Regions from separate parts of the Mesorhizobium sp. ESP7-2 genome, predicted to be linked through region 3. Evidence: predicted binding sites of a transcription regulator. Region 3 holds the regulator's gene; each other region holds the start of a gene.
What was found. The regulator LexA, encoded in region 3, represses DNA repair genes until DNA is damaged. The targets are predictions, from matches to a motif close to TGTTCNNNNTGTGTTCNG.
Positions count from the first base shown of each region.

Region 1 (3,274 bases), on a different contig from region 3:
AGGTCCTTCAGCTTGGTGACAAGCGCCGAATAGTCCTTCTCGCCGGGGTTGATGGCATCATAGTAGACTTCCTTGAGGCCGCCAGCGTTCATGGTCGCCCTGACGGCGTCCGCCACGCCCTGACCGTAGGCGCTCTTGTCGTGCAGGATCACGACATTCTTGCCGGCGTACTTCTTGGCGATCCACGGACCGATGAAGGCGCCCTGCGCGTCGTCACGCGTATAAAGACGCATGATCGTCGACCAGCCGTTCTTGGCCGCCGCATCGGTCAGCACCGGGTTGGAGGACGCCGGGCTCATCATCAGCGCGCCGGCTTCGGCATAGACCGCCGAGGCCGGAATGCTCGAACCCGAGCAGGCATGGCCATCGATGAACTTGACGCCGTTGGCAACGATGCGGTTGGCGACCGACACGGCCTGCTTGGGATCGCACTGGTCGTCCTCGATGTCGAGCTTGATCATCGAGCCGTTGACGCCGCCCGCGGCGTTGATGGCATCGGCCGCGGCCTGTGCGCCTTGCTTGAACTGATCGCCGATGGTCGCGAGTTGTCCGGTCATCGGGCCGACCACCGAGACGGTGATGTCGTCGGCGAATGCGACCGGCGCGCTCATCATCAGGCCGAAAATGGCCGCGCTCAAAATCCTCAGTTTTTTCATGACAATGGAACTCCTCCACTCACGCGCGGCCGCCCCGGCCGCGCTTCTTCCAGAGAGGCGGGACAATTTCATCCTTCATCGGGCCTGTCTAGGCGCATTGACGCCGCTCGATTGGGCCTGCGCGGCCTCATCCACGCAAAAAGCCACGCCAGCCTTGTTTCGGCTGGTCGTGGCTTTTTTGCCTGTCAGGCTGTTTCCCCGGCGCCCCCGCGCTGTGAACCCAACCCACCTTCCCTGTCTTCCTGTTGGCCATGATCTTGCCGAAGCCCCGATCCACTTCGGGATCATGGTCCGTCGCGCGGCTTGGACCTGCCGGCCTGCCGCATTCTTTTCATTGTTGGCCTGTGGCCTGGCTGTCTGCGCAGCCTTATCCCTGTTGGCCCGACCGTCTTTTAGCGGCCTTGGCCGGAGCGTCCCCGCCTGACGGAACTCAGTGCATGGTCATCCATTCGCGAGCTTCGCGCAGGGCCTTGGCGATCTCGACCTTCGACATGGCCGCCGAGAGTTCCGAGCGCAACTCCGCGGCGCGGGCCGAACCCTTGATGGCGGCGATGTTGAACCATTTGTGGGCGGCAACGACGTCGGTCTCGCAATCGCGACCGGTCGCATACATCATGCCCAGTTCGAAAAGAATGTCGGCCTGGGCAGTTGCCCCCATGGCGCCGAAGCCTGCTTCAAGCATTTCAAAACGTGCCATTTTAGTCCCCTGTCTGGCTCCCGAGAGCTGCCTCCGTTTGTCTTGTCCGGGCCGCTCTTTCGATGCTTTCGAGAATGCCGCGCAGGCTTGAATCCGTCGTTAAATGGCGTGCTTAATTTGAGGAAAACAAAGCTAAAACAAGAGGTAAACGCGGAAATTCGTTAAGGATACGAAGCCAGCAATTCGGCTGGTTTTCGTCAAATTTGACGAAAATTTTCGGGGCCGCAATCAACACTCCGCTAACCACGGGAAACAAACGCGACACGCCGGTCGTTTTTCATTCCCGCGCCGACCAGGCGAATTCAGGCGCATTCAAAATGCCGAAGTCTTCCGTTGCGGCACCGCTTTTGTTTTGACGGAAGCTGGATTAGCTTACGTTTGCGTAAGCGGCAGACCGGCGAGGCGGAGCATCCGGCCGGCTATCCAAAGGGAGGAAGACATGTTTCGAAAAGTGAGCCTGGCCCTGGCGGCCACTTTGATGCTGGGCGGCGCAGCATGGGCCGATCCGATCGAGGGCAACTGGAAAACGCAGGCGGGCGACACCGCGGCCATTTCAGGCGGCGGTTCATTTTCCATCACGCTCAAGTCCGGTAAATATGTCGGCAAGACCATCGGCTCGCTCACGGCGGCCGGCGATAACAAATATACCGGCAACATCACCGATCCGGCAAACGACAAGACCTATTCCGGCAAGGCGACATTATCGGGTGCCTCGCTCAAGATGAGCGGTTGCGTGCTCGGCGGACTGATCTGCAAGAGCCAGATCTGGCACAAGCTCTGATCGTCAATCTCCTTGTGATCTCAAAACGGGGCCTGGCGGGCCCCGTTTTCGTTTTATCGAGGCGCAGGCAGTGGCGCTCGATCGGCATTCGGGTAGCCGGCAAGCCAGCCAATATCCCGTCAATCAATTTGAACCGCAGATGAACGCTGGCATCAGGGCCGGTTCAGAGGCGTCAGCGCATTCTCCGGCGTGTTGAAGGAGACACGGACCCAATGCTTGCTCGCCGCTTCACCATCGTCTGCCTGCTGATGAGCCTGTTTGGAATGTTCTTCGCCATCCTCGTCGCCGAAGCGGGCCGTTCCCCCCGCTCGTGGGACGAAGCCACCAGAATGTGCCGCCTCGCCTGCCCGACCAACCTTCGCCACTGAAACAGAGAACCTCGAAAAGAAAAGCACAGACATCATGAACCGCATCGCCGCCAATCTCTCCAGGATCCTCCGGCTGCTGCCGCGGGCGGCGCTTATCCTGATGCTCCTGGCCGCTCCGGTCCTGGCAGTGCCGATGATGCGCGCCGATGCCGGCTCGACGATCGAGGCGCCGGCGCTCAGAAAGTCCGGCGTCGGGTTCGTGCTGCTGGTCAGCCTGCAGCGCGGATAAAGAAAAAATGGCGCTTTGAGCGCCTTCGGCGGCGAGCCCCCTCCCAACCGCCCGTCCAAGTCTCTATATTGAGCCATGGAAAAGCGAATCTACCCCCAAGCCATCGAATCGGTTGTCATGCCCGAGCCTTTTGGCCGGCAAAGCTTCGACAACGCCAAAAAGGCCGTTGCCGCGCTCGAGGTGCTCTACGACCGCAACACCAAGTTCCTGCGCGACTCCTTTGCGGCACTTGCCGCGGGCGGCGACAGCAGCAAACGTTACCGGGCCTTCTATCCTCAGATCGGCGTCACCACGAGTTCGTTCACCCAGGTCGACTCGCGCCAGGCCTATGGCCACATGCCGACACCAGGTCATTTCGCTACCACGGTCACCCAGCCGATCCTGTTCGAAGCCTATCTCACCGAGCAACTTCGGCTGATCATGCGCAATCACGGCGTGTCGGTGACGGTCTCTGAATCGACCACGCCGATCCCGCTGCATTTTGCTTTCCTGGAAGGCACCTATGTCGACGGCGCCGCTGCCGAACGTATCGAGCGGCCGATC
Region 1 is NZ_JAIUGQ010000006.1:51,427-54,700, forward strand. Features, by position in the region: gene LB543_RS08275 (branched-chain amino acid ABC transporter substrate-binding protein) at 1-656, opposite strand, end outside; gene LB543_RS08280 (sel1 repeat family protein) at 1,087-1,353, opposite strand; gene LB543_RS08285 (DUF2147 domain-containing protein) at 1,793-2,134, shown strand; gene LB543_RS08290 (hypothetical protein) at 2,347-2,502, shown strand; gene LB543_RS08295 (hypothetical protein) at 2,537-2,731, shown strand; gene LB543_RS08300 (AMP nucleosidase) at 2,849-3,274, shown strand, end outside.
Region 1: a site for LexA is predicted at 1,476-1,493, ahead of LB543_RS08280 (sel1 repeat family protein). Genes of this name have one in related genera too.

Region 2 (3,274 bases), on a different contig from region 3:
TGCCGGCATTGGTGAACATCAATGTCGGATCGTTGCGCGGCACGAGCGGGCTCGAGGCCACGACCTCATGGCCCTCCTTGCGGAAATAGTCGAGAAAGGTCGACCGGATCTCGTTCACGCCACTCATGGATACTGCCTTTTCGAGAGAGCCGCCGGCCGGACCGGCGGGAGATGGCTCTGTGTTTTCTAGAAGATGGAGTTGGCCTTTTAGCCGTAGCTCTTGACCCTGTCCAGAAACACGGAATTGGGCCAATTCGCGCCTTGCACCGGCATTTGCGCGGGCGCGCAAACGAAAACCGCCGGCGCGAAGGCCGGCGGTTTGGAACGCGGTACTACAGAACTCTGTTACTTAAGCATCAGATAATAGGCCGGATTTATGGCCAAACTCTGGCATTGCCCTACATCGCGCCGGCTTCGTCCTCGAAACCGTCGTCGCCATTGCCTTCAGAGCCGCCATTTTCGAGGAATTTTTCGGCGATCAACCCGGCATTCTGCCTGAGCGCCAGTTCGATCTCGCGCGCGGTGTCGGGATTGTCGCGCAGGAACAGTTTGGCGTTTTCGCGGCCCTGGCCGAGACGCTGCGAATTGTAGGAGAACCAGGCGCCCGACTTCTCGACCACGCCGGCCTTGACGCCGAGATCGACCAGTTCGCCGGTCTTGGAGACGCCCTCGCCATACATGATGTCGAACTCGACCACCTTAAAGGGCGGCGCCAGCTTGTTCTTGACCACCTTGACGCGGGTCTGGTTGCCGACCACCTCGTCGCGATCCTTGACCGAGCCGATGCGGCGGATGTCGAGGCGCACCGAGGCGTAGAATTTCAGCGCGTTGCCGCCGGTCGTCGTCTCAGGCGAACCGAACATGACGCCGATCTTCATGCGGATCTGGTTGATGAAGATGACCATGGTGTTGGAGCGCGAGATCGAGGCTGTCAGCTTGCGCAGCGCCTGGCTCATCAGGCGGGCCTGCAGGCCGGGCAGCGAATCGCCCATCTCGCCCTCGATTTCGGCACGCGGCGTCAGCGCCGCCACCGAATCGACCACCAGCACGTCGATGGCGCCGGAACGGACCAGCGTGTCGCAAATCTCCAGCGCCTGCTCGCCGGTGTCGGGCTGCGAGATCAGCAGGTTTTCAAGATCGACGCCGAGCTTGCGAGCGTAGACCGGATCGAGCGCGTGCTCGGCGTCGACGAAGGCGCAGATGCCGCCCTTCTTCTGGGCTTCGGCCACGGTGTGCAGGGCCAGCGTCGTCTTGCCCGAGCTTTCCGGCCCGTAGATTTCGATGATGCGGCCGCGCGGCAGGCCGCCGACGCCGAGCGCGATGTCGAGGCCGAGCGAGCCGGTCGGCACCGTTTCGATCTCGACGACCTGCTCGTTGGCGCCGAGCCGCATGATCGAGCCCTTGCCGAAAGCCCGCTCGATTTGCGACAGCGCCGCATCCAGAGCCTTTGATTTGTCCACTGCCTTATCCTCTACCAGCCGCAAAGAATTCTGAGCCATGATACATCACCCCTTGGTCGTCAATGAAGGCCGGACAATCCGTAATCCCTGCCATTTTGTACCTTTTTTGTTCTCATTTGGCAAGGGGTGACAACCAACTGAAAAACAAGCGATATCCCAATTTGTTCTTTTTTTGTCTCGCAACCCCGGGCAGGAGAGGGCTCCGCCCGGGCAGGAACAGGCTCCGCATTGGGCCAGACGGCTCGATCCTATCGCCCGGCCGAATCGCCGTCCTGCATGCGAAGCTCTGTCGCGCATTGTAGCGCTTGTGCGTCTGCAACAACAAAGGTCATATCGCCGCCATGGTGGAATCCCTAGAGATACTGGCCGTGGGCGGCGCCCATATCGACCGGCGTGGCCAGGTGTCCGGCCCCTATGTGCCGGCCGCCTCCAATCCCGGCACGATGCGCGAGGATGTCGGCGGTGGCGTCTTCAATGCGTTGCGCAGCATGGTGCGGCGCGGCCTCTCCGCATCGCTGCTCTCGGTGCGCGGCGGCGACGCGTCAGCCGATACGGTTTCACGGGCCATCGCCGAGGCAGGCATCGTCGATTTGTCGGCGGTGTTCCTCGACCGTACCACGCCGAGCTACACGGCACTGATCGATCGCGAAGGCGAATTGATCGTCGGCTTTGCCGATATGGCATTGTACGACCTGGCCTTTCCCAAGCAGATCCGGCGTTCCAAGATACGCCAGGAAGTGGCCGCCGCCGATGCCATCCTGTGCGACGCCAACCTGCCGTCGGCCGCGCTGGAGGGGTTGCTGTCGCTCGCCGCCGGCAAACCAGTTTTCGCCATCGCGATTTCGCCGGCCAAGGTGACGCGGCTAATACCGGTGCTCGGCGGGCTGGCCCAGCTCTTCATGAACCGGCGGGAGGCCCTTGTGCTGGCCGGCGTCAATGCAGGTGCCGCCGAGGGGGAAATGATCGACGGCTTGCGATGCAGCGGCCTTGCCAGCGGCGTGGTCACGGCAGGCAGCGGCCCCGTGCTGGGTTTCGATGAGACAGGTGCCTTTTCGATCCTGCCGCCTGCCCCCAGAAAGGTCGCCGATGTCACCGGCGCCGGCGACGCGCTGGCGGGCGCGACGGTCGCGGCGCTGCTGCGCGGCCTGCCGTTGCGCCAGGCCCTGCGCGAAGGCGTCGCGGCGGCAACGTTGGCCATCGAAAGCGCCAACGCCGTGCCCGAATTCACCGCGGCGAGCTTCGCGGAAGCGCTGGCCCTTGTGCCGGATGCCAGGGAAGTGGCATGAGACCGGCAAATTCATAGAGCGCAGTGGATGCGCCGCACTCCGGATTGGAGATCAGAGATGACGCCAGAAACCGCCCGCCCTTTCATCGATATCCACGCACCGGTGGCGCAAGCCCTGGCGGCCGGGCGTGCGGTGGTGGCGCTCGAAAGCACCATCATCACCCATGGCATGCCCTATCCCGACAATGGCGCCATGGCCGCCAATGTCGAAAAGATCATCAGTGACGGCGGCGCGGTGCCGGCGACGATCGCTGTGATTGGCGGCCGCATCAAGATCGGCCTCTCCGACGGCGAGCGCGAATCGCTGGCGATGACGGGTGACGCCATGAAGCTGTCGCGTGCCGATCTCGGCTTCGCCGTCGCGCAGGGACGCACGGGCGGCACCACGGTCGCTGCCACGATGATCGCGGCTGACATGGTCGGGATAAAGGTGTTCGCCACCGGTGGCATCGGCGGCGTGCACAAGGGCGCGGAAAAGAGTTTCGACATCTCGGCCGACCTCGATGAACTGGCGCGCACGCCGGTCATC
Region 2 is NZ_JAIUGQ010000001.1:430,308-433,581, reverse strand. Features, by position in the region: gene alaS (alanine--tRNA ligase) at 1-127, opposite strand, end outside; gene recA (recombinase RecA) at 399-1,499, opposite strand; gene LB543_RS02250 (carbohydrate kinase family protein) at 1,802-2,746, shown strand; gene LB543_RS02245 (pseudouridine-5'-phosphate glycosidase) at 2,804-3,274, shown strand, end outside.
Region 2: a site for LexA is predicted at 1,557-1,574, ahead of recA (recombinase RecA). Genes of this name have one in related genera too.

Region 3 (3,274 bases):
CCGTGGCTCCGGTATCGCGGGCCGAACTGGAGGACCTGGCGCGCGCCAGGATGGTGGTCGAGATCCCCCTATTCCTCGAATCGATGGAGAAAGGCGGCAAGGAGTGGGAGGATGCTGTCGTCACCGCCCACTACCGGCTCTCCCGCTGCAAGACCGCGGTCGACGATCCCTCGGATGCGGCCGTCGACAAATGGGACGAGAACCACGAGGCTTTCCATGCGGCGCTGCTGAGCGCCGCCACATGCGATTGGCTGCTGCGTTTCCGCTCGACAATCTCGGATCAGCTGCGCCGGCATCATCGCTTTCTTGGTCTGGCGCCGACATTGCGGGCCGCGGCTGGCCTCAAGAATGGCTATGAAGAGGCGATGGAGGCACTGCGTGAAGCGATTGCGATCGAACACCATACCGCGATCATGGAAGCGGCACTCGATCGTGACGTCGAGCGGGCCAAGGCGCTGATGACTGCGCATATCGGCTACACCCTGCATGTCTATGTCCACAGCGAAGACAGCGGCGCGACCGAGTACGCCGCCCGCGCCGGCAGCTTGAAAGCTGTCGCCGGATGACTTCAGCGCTTCCGCGACGCCTGTTCGCACGCACTTGATCGGAGCCGGCCGGACGCCTGGATCCGTCGCTGCCCCGAAGCTACAATCGTTGGCGTTTTGGTTTCGTTTCGTTCCGCGAATAATGGATCCATAATTTTTACGATCCATCCCCGGAAAAGCCCTCAAAAAGACTGATGCCAAGCCTCGGCGGAGGATGGGCCACAGCCCATTAACCAACACGATTTCAATGTCCTTGCCGACGGCGGAAAGGGTCGATTGCCGTCCGCTGTCGCGGGCAAAAAACTTCAGACGCCTTAACAAATTCATTAAACTTTAAACGGTTGCGGAACACAACTGGAACAGATAGTGTTTGTTCTGGGTTTGTTTTTCGATTCTGGTTCAGACCTTCGTTCACTGCCTTGGGGGCCGCCATGCTGACACGCAAGCAACATGAACTGCTGATGTTCATCCACGAACGGCTCAAGGAAAGCGGGATACCGCCCTCTTTCGACGAGATGAAGGAAGCGCTCGATCTTGCCTCCAAGTCGGGGATCCATCGCCTGATCACGGCGTTGGAGGAACGCGGCTTCATTCGCCGGCTGCCCAACCGGGCGCGCGCGCTGGAAGTGCTGCGGCTGCCGGACTCGATCGCGCCGGGCCTCAATGCGGCGAAGAAGTTCTCGCCAAGCGTCATCCAGGGCAGCCTTGGCCAAGGCGGTCTCGGCCGCCAGATCAGGCCGGCGGCGGCGCCTTCTCGCCTGCCCGCGGCCGGTAACGACGACGATGCGGTTTCAGCCGTGTCCATCCCGGTCATGGGCCGTATCGCCGCCGGTGTGCCGATCGATGCCATCCAGCATCAGACGCATTCGATTTCGGTGCCGCCGGACATGATCATGGGCGGCGAGCACTATGCGCTGGAGGTCAAGGGCGACTCGATGATCGAGGCCGGTATCTTCGACGGCGACACGGTCATCATCCGCAATGCCGATACGGCAAGTCCGGGCGAAATCATCGTGGCGCTGGTCGATGAGGAGGAAGCAACGCTGAAGCGGTTTCGCCGCAAGGGCGCTTCGATCGCGCTCGAAGCCGCCAATCCAGCCTACGAAACACGCATCTTCGGGCCAGACAGGGTCAAGGTGCAGGGCAAGCTGGTCGGGCTGATAAGACGCTACTGAACCGGTTTGCCATCAGGTTTGTCAGGCTTTTTATAGGGCGGCAGCCCCCTCGCCTCGCGTGAGAATTTTCGCTGCTCGTGCCAGGGCCGGTATGGTCCGTCGACGGCGAATTCGATCGCAGCCGGGCTCGTGGCCGACTGGGGATCGAAGAAGACGGCGGCACTCCCCTTGCGGGCGAGTTGCCGTTTCGTGACGACGAGAACCAGCGGATTGTGGCAGGCGTCATAGGCGGTAGCGTCATTGACGACGATCAGGTCGGCGAAGGCGCAGGCCTTCCAGGTGTTCTTGCGATCCTCGACATAGGCGATGATTGCGCCGGATGGGTGCCTGGCAAGACACAGGCCTTCGCGGCAATAGAACGGCGATCCCTGCGGCAGGTCGGTGGGACTAGCGATGTCGAATTGCCCGTCCGTCTTGTCGAACATTTCCGGTTTGACGATTGATTCTGAGACCAGGGCGCGTTTCCAGTTTTCGGCTGCGAATTCGTTCGGACGTTCCCGGTTGACGGCCAGTTCGCCATTGCCGATCGGCAATGCGACCAGCCGCGCATCTTCCGAGATCAGCACATCGGGCGTGCGCGTGTGCGACACGGTCAACAGGCCGGCAAGCGCGAATGGCAGCGCGGCAAGCCGCAGCCAGGTCGTCGCCATCGTCGCGATGACCAGCGCGACGGTGACCAGCAGCACGGATTGCTGCGAGATCAGCCCGACCCCATCGATCGGAGAGCGCTCCGATATCCACGCCGATACGGCGATCATCGCCGTCAGGCCCTTGCCCATGAGGTAGAGAGCCGGCCAATCCAACCCGAACGGCATCAGCAACGCGCTGGCGACAGCCAGGAACATCACAACCGATACGATCGGCATGACGGCCAGATTGGCGAACAGGCTGAGCGGCGACACCCGCTGGAAATGCCAGATGGCAAACAGCGCCGTTGCGCTGCCGGCGATGATGGATGTCACGGCCAATCCACCTGTCGCCAAGAGGAACTTTCGCGTCAGGAACCCGGGCAGGGATCGCTTTGGCGGCGGTGGCCTCGTCTTTCCCGCATGGTGGTCGGCCCAGCCGGCATAGGCGCCTACCAAGGCCGCTGTCGCAGCGAACGACATCTGGAAGCTCGGGCCGACGACCTCGTGCGGGGAAACCAGGATGACGGCGATCGCCGAGATCGCCAGGTTGCGCATGGTCAGTGCCGCGCGATCGAACAAGACGGCGACCAGCATCACCGCCAGCATGATGAAGCTGCGCTCGGCGGCGACGACGACGCCGGAAATGACGAGATAGGCGGCGACAGAGAAAAGTGCGGCGGCGGCCGCGTATTTCTTCACCGGCCGGCGCGCGGAAAAGCCTGGAAACAGCGCGAAGACGCCGCGTAACAGACCCATGATGGTGCCGGCCACCAGCGCCATATGCAGTCCCGAAATGGAGATGATGTGATAGATGCCGGTACGCCGCATCGCTTCGTTGATTTCATTGGGAATGCCGGCGCGCACGCCAACGATCAGCGCCGCCGCGATCTCGCCTTCGGCGCCGCCAATGCTGCCCCTGATATGG
Region 3 is NZ_JAIUGQ010000003.1:32,635-35,908, forward strand. Features, by position in the region: gene LB543_RS04190 (GntR family transcriptional regulator) at 1-566, shown strand, start outside; gene lexA (transcriptional repressor LexA) at 977-1,720, shown strand; gene LB543_RS04200 (ComEC/Rec2 family competence protein) at 1,714-3,274, opposite strand, start outside.